One region of the Shewanella sp. GD03713 genome, then DNA from elsewhere that is predicted to be linked to it. Evidence: predicted binding sites of a transcription regulator. Region 1 holds the regulator's gene; each other region holds the start of a gene.
The links. Region 1 encodes ArgR, which controls arginine synthesis, uptake and breakdown. Its sites were predicted from a motif close to ANTGAATANNTATTCANT; they were not measured.
Positions count from the first base shown of each region.

Region 1 (4,924 bases):
CCGACAGCGCATTCAATGGTTTTGTGGGCATAGGCGCCAACTATTGGGACAGCCTCTATCCCGATGCTCGCCCCGAGATGCTCAAACCATTCCCAGCGATGCAAGCGGGTAACCGTGAGGCGCCAGCGATCGAATACGATCTGTTTGTGCATATTCGCTGCGACCGCTACGACATTTTGCATTTAGTCGCCAACGAAATCAGCCAAATGTTCGAAGACTTAGTCGAGTTAGTCGAAGAGGAACGCGGCTTTAGATTTATGGATAGTCGCGACTTAACAGGCTTTGTCGATGGCACTGAAAATCCGAAAGGGCGCCATCGTCAAGAGGTTGCCTTGGTCGGGGATGAAGAGCCTGAATTTAAGGGCGGCAGCTACATTCATGTGCAAAAGTACGCCCATAACTTGAGTAAGTGGCATAGATTACCGCTTAAAAAGCAAGAAGATATTATCGGTCGTACTAAGCAAGACAACATCGAATACGAGTCGGAAGATAAGCCATTAACCAGCCATATCAAGCGGGTCAACCTCAAGGATGACAACGGCAAGTCGATTGAGATTTTGCGCCAGAGCATGCCTTACGGTTCGCTCAAGGAGCAAGGGCTGATGTTTATTTCAACCTGTCGCACCCCAGAGCACTTTGAGAAGATGCTCCACAGCATGGTGTTTGGCGATGGTGCGGGTAACCACGATCACTTGATGCACTTTACCAGTGCCTTGACGGGGTCTTCTTTCTTCGCCCCAAGCTTAGATTTTTTGATGCAGTTCGATAATTAAGCCTTTGTAAACCGCGACTCAACGCACTGAGCCTTAAAGCCTCAGTGCGTTTTTGTTTGTGGGCTTAACTCGCCGTCGTCCACTTGCTGAGATCCTGCTGCCACTGCTGGGCGGTAAAATCGATAAAGGCGCGCACCAGCGCTTGTTGATAACTGCGGGAGAGGTACACCGCCCAGAGGGTTTGCCCTGGCGCCGTGTATTCGGGGAGCACTTCTTGCAGTTGGCCACTGGCGAGATAGGGATTAGCTAAGTCACAGGGCAAGTAGGCAATGCCATGCCCGCGCAATGCGGCGCTAACCAGCACTCCCATTTCATTCGCCATCAGATTCCCCATTGGTTTAATCAGCTCACTCTGTTGCTCCTTGAGTAGCTGCCAGTGTTGCTGCGAGCTATGAATAAGGCAATTATGGCTGAGTAGATCGTTAGGGACGGTTAGCGGCTCGGCTTGAGCCAAGTAACTGGGCGCGGCGCACAGCACGGCATCTATGCTCATCAGTTTGCGGGCAATCAAATTCTCATCGGGCTGCTCGGTATAGCGCAGTGCCACGTCCACCCGCTCATCCACCAACTGGGCAAAACTGTCCGACATTAACAGCTGAATATTGACCTTAGGGTGCAATTTTATAAAGCGATCGACCACATCAAACAGACTGTGCTGCCCAAGCCCGACGGGCGTAGCGATGCGAATACTGCCAACTAATTCGGTGTTATGACTATGGGCGCGGCTTTCCATTGCGGCGACTTCGCTCAGCACCCGCTGACAATATTGCAGGGCTTCTTCCCCCTGCAGAGTGAGGCTGACGCTGCGGGTCGTGCGGTGCAATAAACGTAAACTCAGCCATTGCTCAATTTCTTGAATATGACGTGAAACCTGTAGGCGACTGAGATCGAGGTGTTCTGCGGCCTTAGTAAAGCTGCCACAGTTGGCCACTTCGATAAAGCTGCGCATGGCGGCGATTTTATCCATTAGTATCTCAATCTGAAATAATCATGCTCATTTATCGATATTTATCACGTGAAGTGTCGCAAGTAAACTGGTCTCAATTTAAATCAGTAGCGAGACTTATCAAATGAAAATTGCAGTATTAGGTGCATCAGGTTGGATTGGCGGAACCATTTTTAACGAGGCGCTGAGCCGTGGTCATGAAGTGGTTGCCTTAGTGCGTGACCCAAGCAAGCTTGGCGAAACAGCAGCAGAAGTGCGTAGTGTTGACCTGACTCAGCCATTGGAAGCCGACACATTTGCGGGTGTCGATTTAGTGATTGCCGCAGTGGGTGCGCGCGCCGAGCAGAATCACGGCTTAGTGGCAAAAACGGTCAATAATCTATTAGCCGTGTTGCCACAGGCAAAAGTGCCACGTCTACTTTGGGTCGGTGGTGCGGGGAGTTTAGAAGTGGCACCGGGAGTGACCTTGGTTTCAAGTCCAGACTTCCCGCCTGCCTATAAGGATGAAGCCTTGGCTCAAGGTGAGGCATTGAAGGCATTTCGCGCCGCCAATACTATGGTTAACTGGACTTTTGTCAGTCCAGCGGCAGAAATTTACCCAGGCGCCAGCGAAGGTCCTTACCGTTTAGGCGGAGATAGCTTCTTTACCGATGCGAATGGTCAGAGCAAGATTTCAGTGGCCGACTACGCCAAAGCGATGCTCGATGAAGCGGAAAACGTGGCGCATCCTAATCAAAGGATCAGTGTGGCTTACTAAGGCTATAGACTCTGGTCGACGACTAATGTCGATGAGTTAAGGTCAATAAGCTAAGGTTTGTGAGCTCGGGGTGACGAGTCTTTGTTCCAAGCAAGCGTCATTCAAGCCAACAGATAGGTCTTATGCTGTAACGTAATCGGGACACTAGCCCTGAAATGAGGGCAATGTTGGACTGAAAAGCGTACAGATAAAAGAGAACAGGTCAGCAAGCTGACCTGTTTTTTTATTCTGCGTAGTTGAATAAAGATTTGATGGTTTCCAAGGTATCGGCGATATCTTGGATGCTGGATGGACAAATAAAGATAGTATCGTCTCCGGCAATGGTCCCCAAAATCCCTTCTGGCTTACCGATGGAATCCAATAAACGGGCAATTAATTGCGCGGCGCCAGGGCTGGTGCGAACGACAATCATGGCTTGGTTATGGTCAACATCGAGCACTAAGTTCTTTAACGGGCTGCCTGCGGTAGGCACGCCTAGTTCAGCGGGTAAGCAATAAACCATCTCCTGCTTAGCGTTGCGGGTGCGTACTGCACCGAACTTGCTGAGCATCCGAGACACTTTCGATTGGTTAATATTGCTAAAGCCTTCTGCTTGTAAAGCGGCGACAATTTCACTCTGGGAGCCAAAGCGCTCCTCTTTTAAAATCGCCTTAAAAATTCTAACAAGGTCATCCTGATTCTTGGTCGTTTGCATAGTCTTATTCTTTATTCAAAAAAACAGGCGTATTTTGAATAGTTTTGGTCAAACTGTCAACAAATAACCATTATGACTGAATAAAAATGCAATTAACGGATGGCTGGATAGCCGTGTTGTCGGTATTGATATTGAACTAGAGTAAATATTCAACATTGGAATGCTCAGTTTCGCTAAAACTTTGTCTCCACGACTAAGGGATAATTGAAATTAACGTGACATTCCAGTAATGTGACGCCAACGGAAATTAGATCCATGTCACACATATCCGAGAAATAACGGAGATAACTATGAAAGTTGCTGTACTTGGTGCTGCTGGTGGTATCGGCCAGGCTCTCGCCCTACTGTTAAAAACTCAATTACCTGCGGGTTCTAAACTGTCTCTATACGATATCGCACCGGTTACTCCGGGTGTTGCGGTTGACTTGAGCCACATCCCTACTGCGGTTGAAATCAAAGGTTTTGCTGGTGAAGATCCAACGCCTGCACTGGAAGGTGCTGACGTTGTTCTAATTTCTGCTGGTGTTGCGCGTAAGCCTGGTATGGATCGTTCAGATCTGTTCAACATCAACGCAGGTATCGTTCGTAACCTGATCGAAAAAGTGGCAGTGACTTGCCCTAAAGCCTTAGTGGGTATCATCACTAACCCAGTAAACACCACTGTTGCTATCGCAGCAGAAGTGTTGAAGAAAGCGGGTGTTTACGACAAGAATCGTCTGTTCGGTGTGACGACTCTGGACGTTATCCGTTCTGAAACTTTCATCGCTGAGTTAAAAGGCTTAAACGTTGCTGACGTTAAAGTGAACGTCATCGGCGGCCACAGCGGCGTGACTATTCTGCCATTACTGTCTCAAGTGGAAGGCGTGACTTTCTCTGATGAAGAAGTCGCTTCTCTGACCAAGCGTATCCAAAACGCGGGTACAGAAGTGGTTGAAGCTAAAGCTGGTGGCGGAAGCGCGACTCTGTCTATGGGTCAAGCGGCTTGCCGTTTCGGTATGTCTCTGGTTCGTGGTCTACAAGGCGAAGCTAACATCGTTGAATGTGCTTACGTTGACGGCGGCAGCGAGCACGCAGAATTCTTCGCTCAACCAGTGCTGTTAGGCAAAAACGGTATCGAAAAAGTACTGCCTTACGGTGAAGTGAGCGCATTCGAAGCTAACGCCCGTGATTCTATGTTAGATACGCTGAAAGGCGATATCAAACTAGGCGTTGATTTCGTTAAGTAATCCATCTGGATTATCAAAAACGGAGCCCAATGGCTCCGTTTTTTTATGGGCAGAATTTGAGTCTTTACTTGAGGCTAATACCAATCACATTAAATATCTAATCAGTTCAGAGCCTCACAGGCATTTCAATCCAAGGCGCATTGACGCAGAAATGGTCATTCCCTTTTAAGTCAATGCAACACCGGAGTGGGATGCCTGTGAGGCTCCCGAAGGGCGGGTTTCAACGCGCTTTATACTGCGTTTAAGGCTTTCGACAGAGCACCACTATGCCTTCAAGCCTTCGCCTTGTCTAAAGCGCGTTGAACTCCCGCTGAATGAACAGATATTTAATACGATTGGTATAACTACTTAGGCAGTTGGCATTGATTGTCGCAGCGCGCCTTGCCCGTCAGTAAGTAAGAGATGCGGTATCTGTGCTTGGCGAATCTCAGGTAGCACCAATCCGCGATAGGTTTGATAAGCGGTAAGCGTAGCACTTGTACCCAAGGGCGAGTGCCAGTTAGTGCCCATGCTTTGCAGGTGACATCT
Region 1 covers NZ_JAOCIW010000001.1:4,064,255-4,069,178, reverse strand. The annotation lists gene N5E87_RS17830 (Dyp-type peroxidase) at 1-773, shown strand, start outside; gene N5E87_RS17825 (LysR family transcriptional regulator) at 838-1,740, opposite strand; gene N5E87_RS17820 (NAD(P)-dependent oxidoreductase) at 1,844-2,476, shown strand; gene argR (transcriptional regulator ArgR) at 2,700-3,170, opposite strand; gene mdh (malate dehydrogenase) at 3,461-4,396, shown strand; gene N5E87_RS17805 (DUF393 domain-containing protein) at 4,741-4,924, opposite strand, start outside.

Region 2 (4,924 bases), 330 kb from region 1:
TAACTGAGTCTCACCTGGGGCTATCGTCATTGTGGTATCTATCATGGCGCGAAGATCCATTCCCGCGCTGCCAGGCGTGGCATAGGCGGGCAGGGGAAATTCAGAGCCAATACGGGAATCGAGGATCTTTAATTCAATCGGTGTTTTCATTTATTTTGTTTTTTCTTTCACTATCAACGAAAGTAATTGCCGAGCCAACGTGAGCTTATCGGTAGCAGGCAAATCTTGACTACCCTGCGGCCAGAATACACGCAGGGCATTGGCATCGGCATTAAAGCCAAGGCCAGCAACGGATACATCGTTTGCGGCGATCATATTCAAGTTTTTGCGTTTGAGTTTATCGCGGGCGTAGGTTTCTACATCATGGGTTTCGGCGGCAAATCCCACCACAAAAGGACGGTTTGCCAAGCTTGCGACCGTCGCTAAGATATCAGGATTCCTCACCAGCGCAAGTTGCATTTCTTCGGCGGACTTTTTGATCTTACAGTTCGCAATATCACTGACGCGATAGTCGGCAACCGCCGCGCAGCCAATGAAAATATCTTTTTTATCAACATTATCCATCACAGCGTCGAGCATGTTTTGCGCGGATTCGACATTGATTCGCGTCACCCCCTCTGGGGTGGCTAAATTTACTGGACCTGCGACCAAGGTCACAGCGGCGCCCATGTCGGCGGCGGCTTTCGCTAAGGCGAATCCCATCTTGCCTGAGCTGTGATTAGAGATATAACGCACCGGATCGATAGCTTCGCGGGTAGGCCCTGCGGTAATAAGCACCGACTGGCCTGCTAACGGCTGAGTTTCCTGTTCAGCATAGACATCTTTTGTTGCAAAAAAGCGACTGGCTAATTCTGCGATTTCTAACGGTTCGAGCATACGGCCAGGGCCTACTTCGCCGCAGGCTTGGCTGCCGCTGGCGGGGCCCCACAGGGTATAACCTCGGCCTTGTAAACTCGTTAAATTGGCTTGAGTGGCCGCATTGCGATACATCTGTTGATTCATTGCGGGGCACAGGGCTATCGGCGCTTCGGTCGCAAGGCAAGTGGTGGTGATAAGCTCATCCGCCATGCCCGCATTGATTCGGGCCAGCAAATTTGCCGTTGCAGGGGCGATAATCACTAAATCCGCCCAGCGCGCGAGCTCGATATGACCCATTGCCGCTTCGGCAGCCGGATCGAGTAAACTTGATGCCACGGGATGGCCTGATAAGGCTTGCAGAGTGAGAGGGGTAATAAATTCCATGGCGCTCTGGCTCATCACCACGCGCACATCAAAGCCGCGTTCTTTTAAGCGGCGCACTAAATCTGCACTTTTGTAGGCCGCTATGCCGCCGCCAATACCCAGTAGGACGTTTTTCGTTATCAGGCTCACAGACATCATCCGAGATTGAAATAATGTCGCCAACCATACCACAAAGCGACTAATTGGCGTGACTGTCCCAGTTCAAAAAATCTCGTCCATACTTGTCTAAAGTGAAAATTCGCGCTGACAGGGAGGTCGTATGGCGATTAAGGATTGGCCCGAGGGTGAAGGCCCGCGGGATAAATTATTAGTAAAAGGCGCCGCCCATCTCTCGGATGCAGAATTACTGGCCGTTTTACTGCGAAATGGGCTGAGCGGTTTGAATGCGGTCGACCTTGCACGCTCACTCATTCATGAATTTGGTGGATTAAGAAGCTTACTTTGCGCACCAAAGCATCAGGTGTGTCGACTTCCGGGCGTGGGACCTGTAAAATACGCCCAGCTTCAAGCCGCGGCTGAATTAGCGAGGCGTGTGGCACAAGAAAACCTGCAGAGAGGTCAGGTTTTGACAAATCCCGATTTAACTCGGGATTATTTAATGAGACAATTAGCTGACCGCTCCTATGAAGTGTTCGCAATTTTGCTGCTGGATAGCCAGCATAGAGTGATTCAATTCGTCGAATTATTCCGCGGAACAATAGATTCAGCTTCGGTGTATCCACGTGAAGTGGTGAGCCTAGTGCTGGAGAAAAAGGCTGCTGCCGTCATAGTGTGTCACAATCATCCGTCTGGTATTGCCGAGCCCAGTCAGGCTGACAGACGAATAACTGAGCGATTAAAAAATGCGTTAGCAACCATAGACGTATCCTTACTGGACCATATGGTTGTTGGTGATCGAGAGATAGTTTCCTTCGCGGAACGAGGCTGGATTAATTAATCTAACGCTTGATCTTACCTCTATGATCGTGTATAAAATGCGCCCTCTTTGTGCCTCGGGCGACGGCCATACGAGGTACATTAATGCTCGAGCGTTAAAATTGTTTTTTGGAGAAGACTGACATGTCAAGAGTATGCCAAGTTACTGGCAAGAAGCCGATGGTTGGTAACAACCGTTCGCACGCAAAAAACGCGACCCGTCGTCGTTTTTTACCTAACCTGCAAAACCACCGTTTCTGGTTAGAAGAAGAAAAACGTTTCGTACAGTTACGTGTATCTACTAAAGGTATCCGTCTGATCGATAAGAAAGGTATTGAAGTTGTTGTTGCTGAACTTCGTGCCCGTGGCGAGAAGGTGTAATAGATCATGGCTAAAGCTAAAGGTAATCGTGAGAAGATCAAATTAGTTTCTACAGCTAAAACTGGTCACTTCTACACAACTGAAAAAAACAAGCGTAACATGCCAGAAAAAATGGAAATCAAAAAATTTGATCCAGTTATTCGTCAGCACGTTATCTACAAAGAAGCAAAAATCAAGTAATCCTTGTTTAGTGTTTCGAGAAAAGCCCCTTATCTAAGGGGCTTTTTTTTGGTCTTTTTTTGGCTTCAAGTCATCAAGTTGAGATAAATCTGTCCCATACTTGGCCAGTGCAGCTAAATCACATCGAGTTAAAAAAATGTGATCATTTATCAAAAATGCAATTTTTTGAAAATATAAGCACTTTATTGTATTAAAACTGCATTTTAATGAGAATAAATTCTTTATTGGTGAATTAAAATGCAATACTATACGCGTGTTTTAGTCATTCACTCCTGGTGTGTCATGTTGGCATTGCCAGCTCAAATATGAGGTGTAAACAACGCGTGCGTACCACTGAACTGGTTGATGGATTTCGTCATTCTGCCCCTTACGTCAATGCCCATAGAGGGAAAACCTTTGTGGTGATGTTGGGTGGCGAGGCTTTAGCACAAAATCAATTTCGCGGCATTTTAAATGACGTGGCCCTGTTGCACAGTTTAGGCATTAAAGTGGTGTTGGTGTATGGCGCGAGGCCGCAAATCGATGCGGCATTGGCAGCCAATGGGATTGAACCCGCCTACCACGAAGGTGTACGTATCACCGATGAAGACTCGCTTAAAGTGATCAAACAGGTCGCGGGCGCATTGCAGTTTGATATCACGGCACGTTTATCGATGAGTCTCAGTAATACGCCGATGCAAGGCGCGCAAATCAACTTAGTCAGCGGTAACTTTGTGATCGCCCAGCCTCTGGGGGTCGATAATGGCGTTGATTTTTGTTTAAGCGGCAAAGTGCGCCGTATCGATACTCAAGGGCTTAAGCGTCAGCTCGATAACCACTGTATCGTGTTGATGGGGCCGATTGCCGCATCCGTCACTGGCGAAAGTTTTAACCTCACCGCCGAAGAGATTGCCACTCAAGTCGCGATCAAGCTGAAGGCCGATAAGATGATTGGCTTTAGTTCGCAAAACGGCATCCTCGATCGCAATGGCGATGTGATTGCCGAATTAATGCCAAATGACGCGCAAAACATTCTTAATAAGCTCGCTGAGCAAGGTTCAGCCTGTGTGGGCACCATGGCCTTCCTCAAGGCGAGTATTGATGCGTGCCGCAATGGTGTACCACGTTGTCATTTGGTCAGTTACCTCGATGACGGCGCCTTGCTGCAGGAGTTGTTCTCCCGTGAAGGCATAGGTACGCAAATCGTGACAGAAAGCGCTGAGCGTCTGCGCCGCGCGTCGATTAGCGATATTGGTGGCGTACTAAACTTAATTCGTCCCTTGGAAGAGCAAGGCATTTTGGTGCGCCGCAGTCGTGAGCAGCTTGAGATTGAGATCGAGCAGTTTATGTTGATTGAGCGTGATGGCTTAGTCATTGGCTGTGCGGCCCTGTATCCCTTTGAAGAGGATAACGCCGGGGAGTTTGCCTGTTTGGTGGTGCACCCAGATTATCGCGATGCGGATAGGGGCAGTTTGCTGCTGAAAAACATCATAGGTCAGGCGCGTAGCCGCGGTTATTCCCGTTTGTTTGCCTTGACGACCCGCAGCATTCACTGGTTCTTAGAGCATGGCTTTGTGATTGAAGATGTGGAAGCCTTACCGCAAAAGAAAAAGCAGCTGTATAACTACCAGCGCCGCTCTAAAATTCTCGCCCTCGATCTGTAAGCTTTGCACGCTTGATAAGATGCCAGCCTAGCGCTGGCATTTTTGTTGACATAATATGTCTTTGTTGGCAGATTAAGCTTTTCTTCCTTAAGGACTGCCCACCATGGTGACTCAGTTTTTCTCCCTCGCGCCTCTGACTCAAATCTCCATTTTAAGCTTTATTATCTTGTTGTTAGGCTTAGCTGGCGTACTGTGGATGTTGTGGGTTAAACCTATGCCGAAAGTGGCTAAATCGGCGAGCTTAGGTATTTTGTTAGTGATGATTGGCGGATTTTCTTGGGTGTTTTATCAATCCCATAATGCTGAAATCGCGCTAACCGACACAGAGCTAAAACTTGATATTCCCTTCTATAAAGTGCAGTTAGCACGCTCCGAGCTGCTGGTCGAGCAGGCGCGCATTATCGACTTGAAGCTGGAGGCGGATTTAGCGCCCAGCTTTAAGACCAATGGTATAGGTATGCCAGGGTTTCAACTCGGCTGGTTTAATCTAAAAGGGAAGGGTAAGGCATTTGTGGCTGTGACGGATAAATCCGAGCTAGTGCTAGTGCCAACGACGCGAGGCT
Region 2 covers NZ_JAOCIW010000001.1:4,395,032-4,399,955, reverse strand. The annotation lists gene dut (dUTP diphosphatase) at 1-150, opposite strand, end outside; gene coaBC (bifunctional phosphopantothenoylcysteine decarboxylase/phosphopantothenate--cysteine ligase CoaBC) at 151-1,380, opposite strand; gene radC (DNA repair protein RadC) at 1,502-2,179, shown strand; gene rpmB (50S ribosomal protein L28) at 2,302-2,538, shown strand; gene rpmG (50S ribosomal protein L33) at 2,545-2,718, shown strand; gene argA (amino-acid N-acetyltransferase) at 3,042-4,361, shown strand; gene N5E87_RS19215 (PH domain-containing protein) at 4,465-4,924, shown strand, end outside.
Region 2: argA (amino-acid N-acetyltransferase) is a predicted target of ArgR. The motif match lies at 2,945-2,962, and genes of this name have one in related genera.

Region 3 (4,924 bases), 470 kb from region 1:
ATAAACTCTTATACAGCATCTCTAGCGGCGCTTTCAGATCGCTTTCTTGCCAAATCAGCGCCGATTTATCCACTTCAGGATTATGGCCCTCGATGCGGGCGTTTAAGTAATCTATGGTGTCGCGCAGTTTTTGTCTTAATGAGCGCAGCACAAAACGATAGGGTTCACAGCTATTGTTGGTAAACGCCATCAGCTCGCTGTTGGCTTCTTCCATCGATAACTCGCCAACCAGCAACACTATGTCCTTGAGGAATAAACGGGCGGCGGCATGGCGATTACGATCTAACACTTCTTGGGTGACTTTAGCAGTCACAAAGGGGTTGCCGTCGCGATCGCCACCCATCCAGCTTGAGAAGCGCACCGGTGCGATATCGATAGGCAATTGTTGGCCTGTGCGATCTTGTACTTGATCGTTGAGCTGCCTTAAAAAGTCGGGGACGGCATGCCAGAGGGATTCTTCAATGGTGGATAATCCCCAGCGGGCTTCGTCCACAGGTGTTGGGCGTTCACGTCGAATTTCATTGGTGTGCCAGATTTGGGCGATTAACTGGCGCAGACGCAGATTAATTTGGCGGCGCTCTCTGTCCGACAGTTGATTGTTTTCTTGCTCGGCGAGGCAATCCACAATCGCTGCATATTTTTGGATCAGTGTGCGGCGAGAGATTTCCGTTGGATGCGCGGTGAGGACTAAGTCGATATCCAGCGTTTTTAAGCAATCCAACATCTTGGTTTGATCGATACGGCCATTAAGCATGCGGCCAAGCAACTGTTCGACCGGATCCGGTACGCAAACCAGCTCATCGCAGTTACGGCTAATAGTATGAAATTGTTCGGATAAGTTTGCTAAGTTGAGGAATTGGTTGAAGGCTTTGGCAAAAGGCACTAACTCTTCATCGGGGAGCGCCGTGAGCAGTTCTAGCATTTGCTCACGTGCCGCTTCGTCGCCACGGCGGGAATCTTTTGCGAGTTTACGAATTTGCTCAACCTTCTCGAGGAAAGAATCGCCGAGGTGGGTGCGCATCGTATCGCCCAAGATTTGCCCTAACATACTCACGTTCGATCTTAACGACGCATACATGTCGGTCACATTGTCTGCCACATTACCTGCCATAGTTACTCCGAATTGAAAAATATAAAAATCCGCAATATACCCAAACAACCTGTAGGTGATGAGAGTCTTCAGGTCGCTTGGGTATATAGCCCGCTAGCACAATACCCACCACTGAGGGCAATGGTCAACAGCAGAACTTATAACTTATACGACTGGCTTATCTGATATGCAACTAATCGCGATAATTGTTGAAGAATATTCAATATAAATGCGAGCTAACGCAATATTTTATTATGTTTAGTGGAAGTGAATATGAACTGCATCATTTGCGGCTTTGCGGGGATGTGTATTCGGTGTTAATAAAAAGGACTGATTTTTCAGTCTTTCATCCATAGATAACTGAGTTATTAAGCAGTTAGTGAAGTATTGTGTTATTTGCTAAGCGTGCTTGAACGCAGATAAAAGACAAAATTTAATAAAAATATATATTCACATATATTGCATAAATAGATCTTTGTGGTAGTCTAGCCAGCAGTTGAGATGAGTCACCCCTTGTGACCTGTAGAGTAAATATCATGATGTATAGCGTTAAGCCGTCAGTGAATAAAATAACGACCCATTACGATTTCCTACGACGATAGTCTTGTCATCATAGATATACGCTGGTGCGTGTACGCTATTCATCTATTCTTTAAGTCTCTTTGATTCGGTTTATAAAAATACATATGAAAAACATCGCCATTATCGGTGCCAGTGGTTACACAGGCGCACAACTAACAGCTTTAGTCCATGCGGAGTCTGAATTATCGATTCAAGGTCTGTATGTCTCTGAAAATAGTTTAGATAAAGGTAGAGCTTTAGCAGATTTGTACCCTGTCTACAGCCACATTGACTTAGCTCTGTCACCACTGACTGAAGAAGCGAAGGCGAAGATCGTTGCCGAGGCGGATGCCGTGGTGTTAGCGACCGAGCATTCGGTGAGTTTGCATTTAACGGCTTGGTTCTATAACCAAGGTTTAGCCGTGTTTGACTTAAGCGGTGCCTATCGTTTCAGCGATGTGGCGCAGTACCCCAAGTGGTACGGTTTTGAGCATGAATATCCCGAAGTGTTGGCCAAGGCAGTCTATGGTCTAGCCGAGTGGAATGCCAAAGAAGTCGCCGCGACTAAGATGATTGCTGTGCCAGGTTGTTACCCAACAGCATCATTAACAGCATTGAAACCATTAAAGAATTTACTGACCTCAGCCTATCCAGTGATCAATGCGGTCAGCGGTGTGACGGGCGCGGGTCGTAAGGCACAGCTGCATACCAGTTTTTGCGAAGTGAGCCTCACACCCTACGGCGTATTAGGCCACAGACATCAACCCGAGATTGCCACTCAACTGGGGCAAGAGGTGATCTTCACGCCGCACCTAGGCAACTTCAAGCGCGGCATTTTAGCGACCATCACGGTACAGCTAAAACCAGGCACTACCACTGCCGATGTGGCTGCGGCATACAGTGTGTATGACCAAGCTCCGCTGGTGACAGTGAAACAGAACCAGTTCCCGAAAGTGGATGATGTGGTGCTGACTCCGAATTGCCACTTAGGTTGGAAGTTTGATGAGAACAGTGGCTACTTAGTGGTTGCCAGTGCGATCGACAATTTGATGAAAGGCGCGGCGAGCCAAGCCCTGCAATGCATAAAGATTCACTTTAACCTTTAACCGTTCATCCTTATTTAAGAGAGTCGTCAAGATGTCTACCAACAACTCAGTATTAGTTCTTAAAGTCGGCGGCGCCCTGCTGCAGTGTGAAATGGGGATGGCGCGTTTAATGGATACCGCCGCAGCAATGATCGCCAATGGTCAGCAAGTGCTGATGGTGCATGGCGGCGGCTGTTTGGTCGATGAGCAATTAGCCGCAAACGGAATGGAAACCGTCAAGTTAGAAGGCCTGCGGGTGACCCCGCCGGAGCAAATGCCGATTATTGCTGGTGCACTGGCCGGAACATCAAACAAGATCCTCCAAGGCGCAGCGACAAAGGCTGGGATTGTGAGTGTGGGCATGAGCTTAGCTGATGGCAACACAGTATCGGCCAAGATCAAAGATGAGCGTTTAGGGTTAGTAGGCGAGGTTTCTCCTAAGGACGCCACTTACCTCAAGTTTATTCTGTCCCAAGGTTGGATGCCGATTTGTAGCTCGATTGCGATGATGGACGATGGCCAAATGCTGAACGTGAACGCTGACCAAGCGGCGACGGTATTAGCTAAGTTGGTCGGTGGCAAGTTGGTGCTGTTATCGGATGTGTCTGGCGTGCTCGATGGTAAAGGTCAATTAATCCCTTCACTGAATGGTAAGCAGATTGCCGAGTTGGTGAAGCAAGGCGTGATCGAAAAGGGAATGAAAGTAAAAGTAGAAGCTGCGCTCGAAGTGGCGCAGTGGATGGGGCAGGCGGTTCAAGTTGCCTCATGGCGTGATGCAAGCCAATTAGTCGCATTAGCAAAAGGTGAGGCCGTGGGCACACAAATCCAACCATAAGCGGAGTAGGTTATGAAGCATTTACTATCGATAAAAGAGTTAACCCAGCAACAGTTGCTGGATCTGATTACCTTAGCCAAGACGATTAAAGCGAATCCCGCTGAGTATCGTCATGCGCTGGACGGTAAGAGTGTGGTGATGTTATTTGAAAAGCCATCCCTGCGTACTCGTGTTAGCTTCGATATCGGTATTAACAAGCTCGGCGGCCACTGTTTATACCTAGACCAACAAAATGGTGCCTTAGGTAAGCGGGAATCGGTCGCTGACTTTGCTTCTAACCTGTCCTGTTGGGCCGATGCTATTGTGGCGAGAACTTTCTCCCACAAGACCATCGAACAATTGGCCGAGTTTGGCACTGTGCCTGTGATAAATGCGCTTTCGGATTTATATCATCCCTGCCAAGCGCTGGCCGATTTCTTAACTTTGGCCGAGCATTTTGAAAATATCAGTGATGTTAAGTTAGCGTACGTAGGTGACGGTAATAACGTGACGAATTCATTGATGTATTGCGCGGCCATTCTCGGTGCCACCATGACAGTGATCTGCCCTGCGGGTCACTTTCCTGATGGCTACGTCGTGGCCGAAGTACAAGAACTTGCCAGCCGATATGGCGGCAAGGTTGTACTGACTTCAGATATTGGTGCTATCGAAGGTCACGATGCTATCTATACTGATACTTGGATTTCCATGGGTGATCCAACACCGTTAGCGGAAATTAAGGATAAGTTTGCACCTTATCAGGTCAATAAGGGCTTGATGGCGAAAGCGGGTGCTCACTTCTTTATGCACTGCTTACCCGCTCACCGCGGTGTTGAAGTGACCGATGAAGTGATGGATGGCGAAGGTTCCTTGATCCTGCAACAAGCAGAGAATCGGATGCACGCCCAAAACGCAGTACTGGTAACCCTATTTAGTTAATTTAACCCTGTTTAGCAGCCTACTTTCTCCAAGGTGAGAAACGAGTTATAGGAATTTAAGATGTCTATCGAGAACAAAAACACTGGCGTGAAAAAAGTCGTTTTAGCCTATTCGGGTGGTCTAGATACTTCGGCCATTATTCCTTGGTTAAAAGAAACCTACGACAACTGTGAAATCATCGCCTTTTGCGCTGATGTAGGTCAGGGTGAAGAAGAATTAGTGGGTCTGACTGAAAAGGCATTAGCTTCTGGCGCATCGGAATGTCATATCGTCGATCTGAAAGAAGAATTCGTTAAAGATTACATCTACCCAACCATGGCAACGGGTGCAATCTATGAAGGTACTTACTTGTTAGGTACTTCAATGGCGCGTCCAATCATCGCTAAGGCGCAGGTTGAAGTGGCTCGTAAAGTGGGGGCCGATGCCCTGTGCCAC
Region 3 covers NZ_JAOCIW010000001.1:4,538,111-4,543,034, reverse strand. The annotation lists gene ppc (phosphoenolpyruvate carboxylase) at 1-1,111, opposite strand, end outside; gene argC (N-acetyl-gamma-glutamyl-phosphate reductase) at 1,777-2,757, shown strand; gene argB (acetylglutamate kinase) at 2,789-3,571, shown strand; gene N5E87_RS19875 (ornithine carbamoyltransferase) at 3,584-4,489, shown strand; gene N5E87_RS19870 (argininosuccinate synthase) at 4,550-4,924, shown strand, end outside.
Region 3: argC (N-acetyl-gamma-glutamyl-phosphate reductase) is a predicted target of ArgR. The motif match lies at 1,528-1,545, and genes of this name have one in related genera.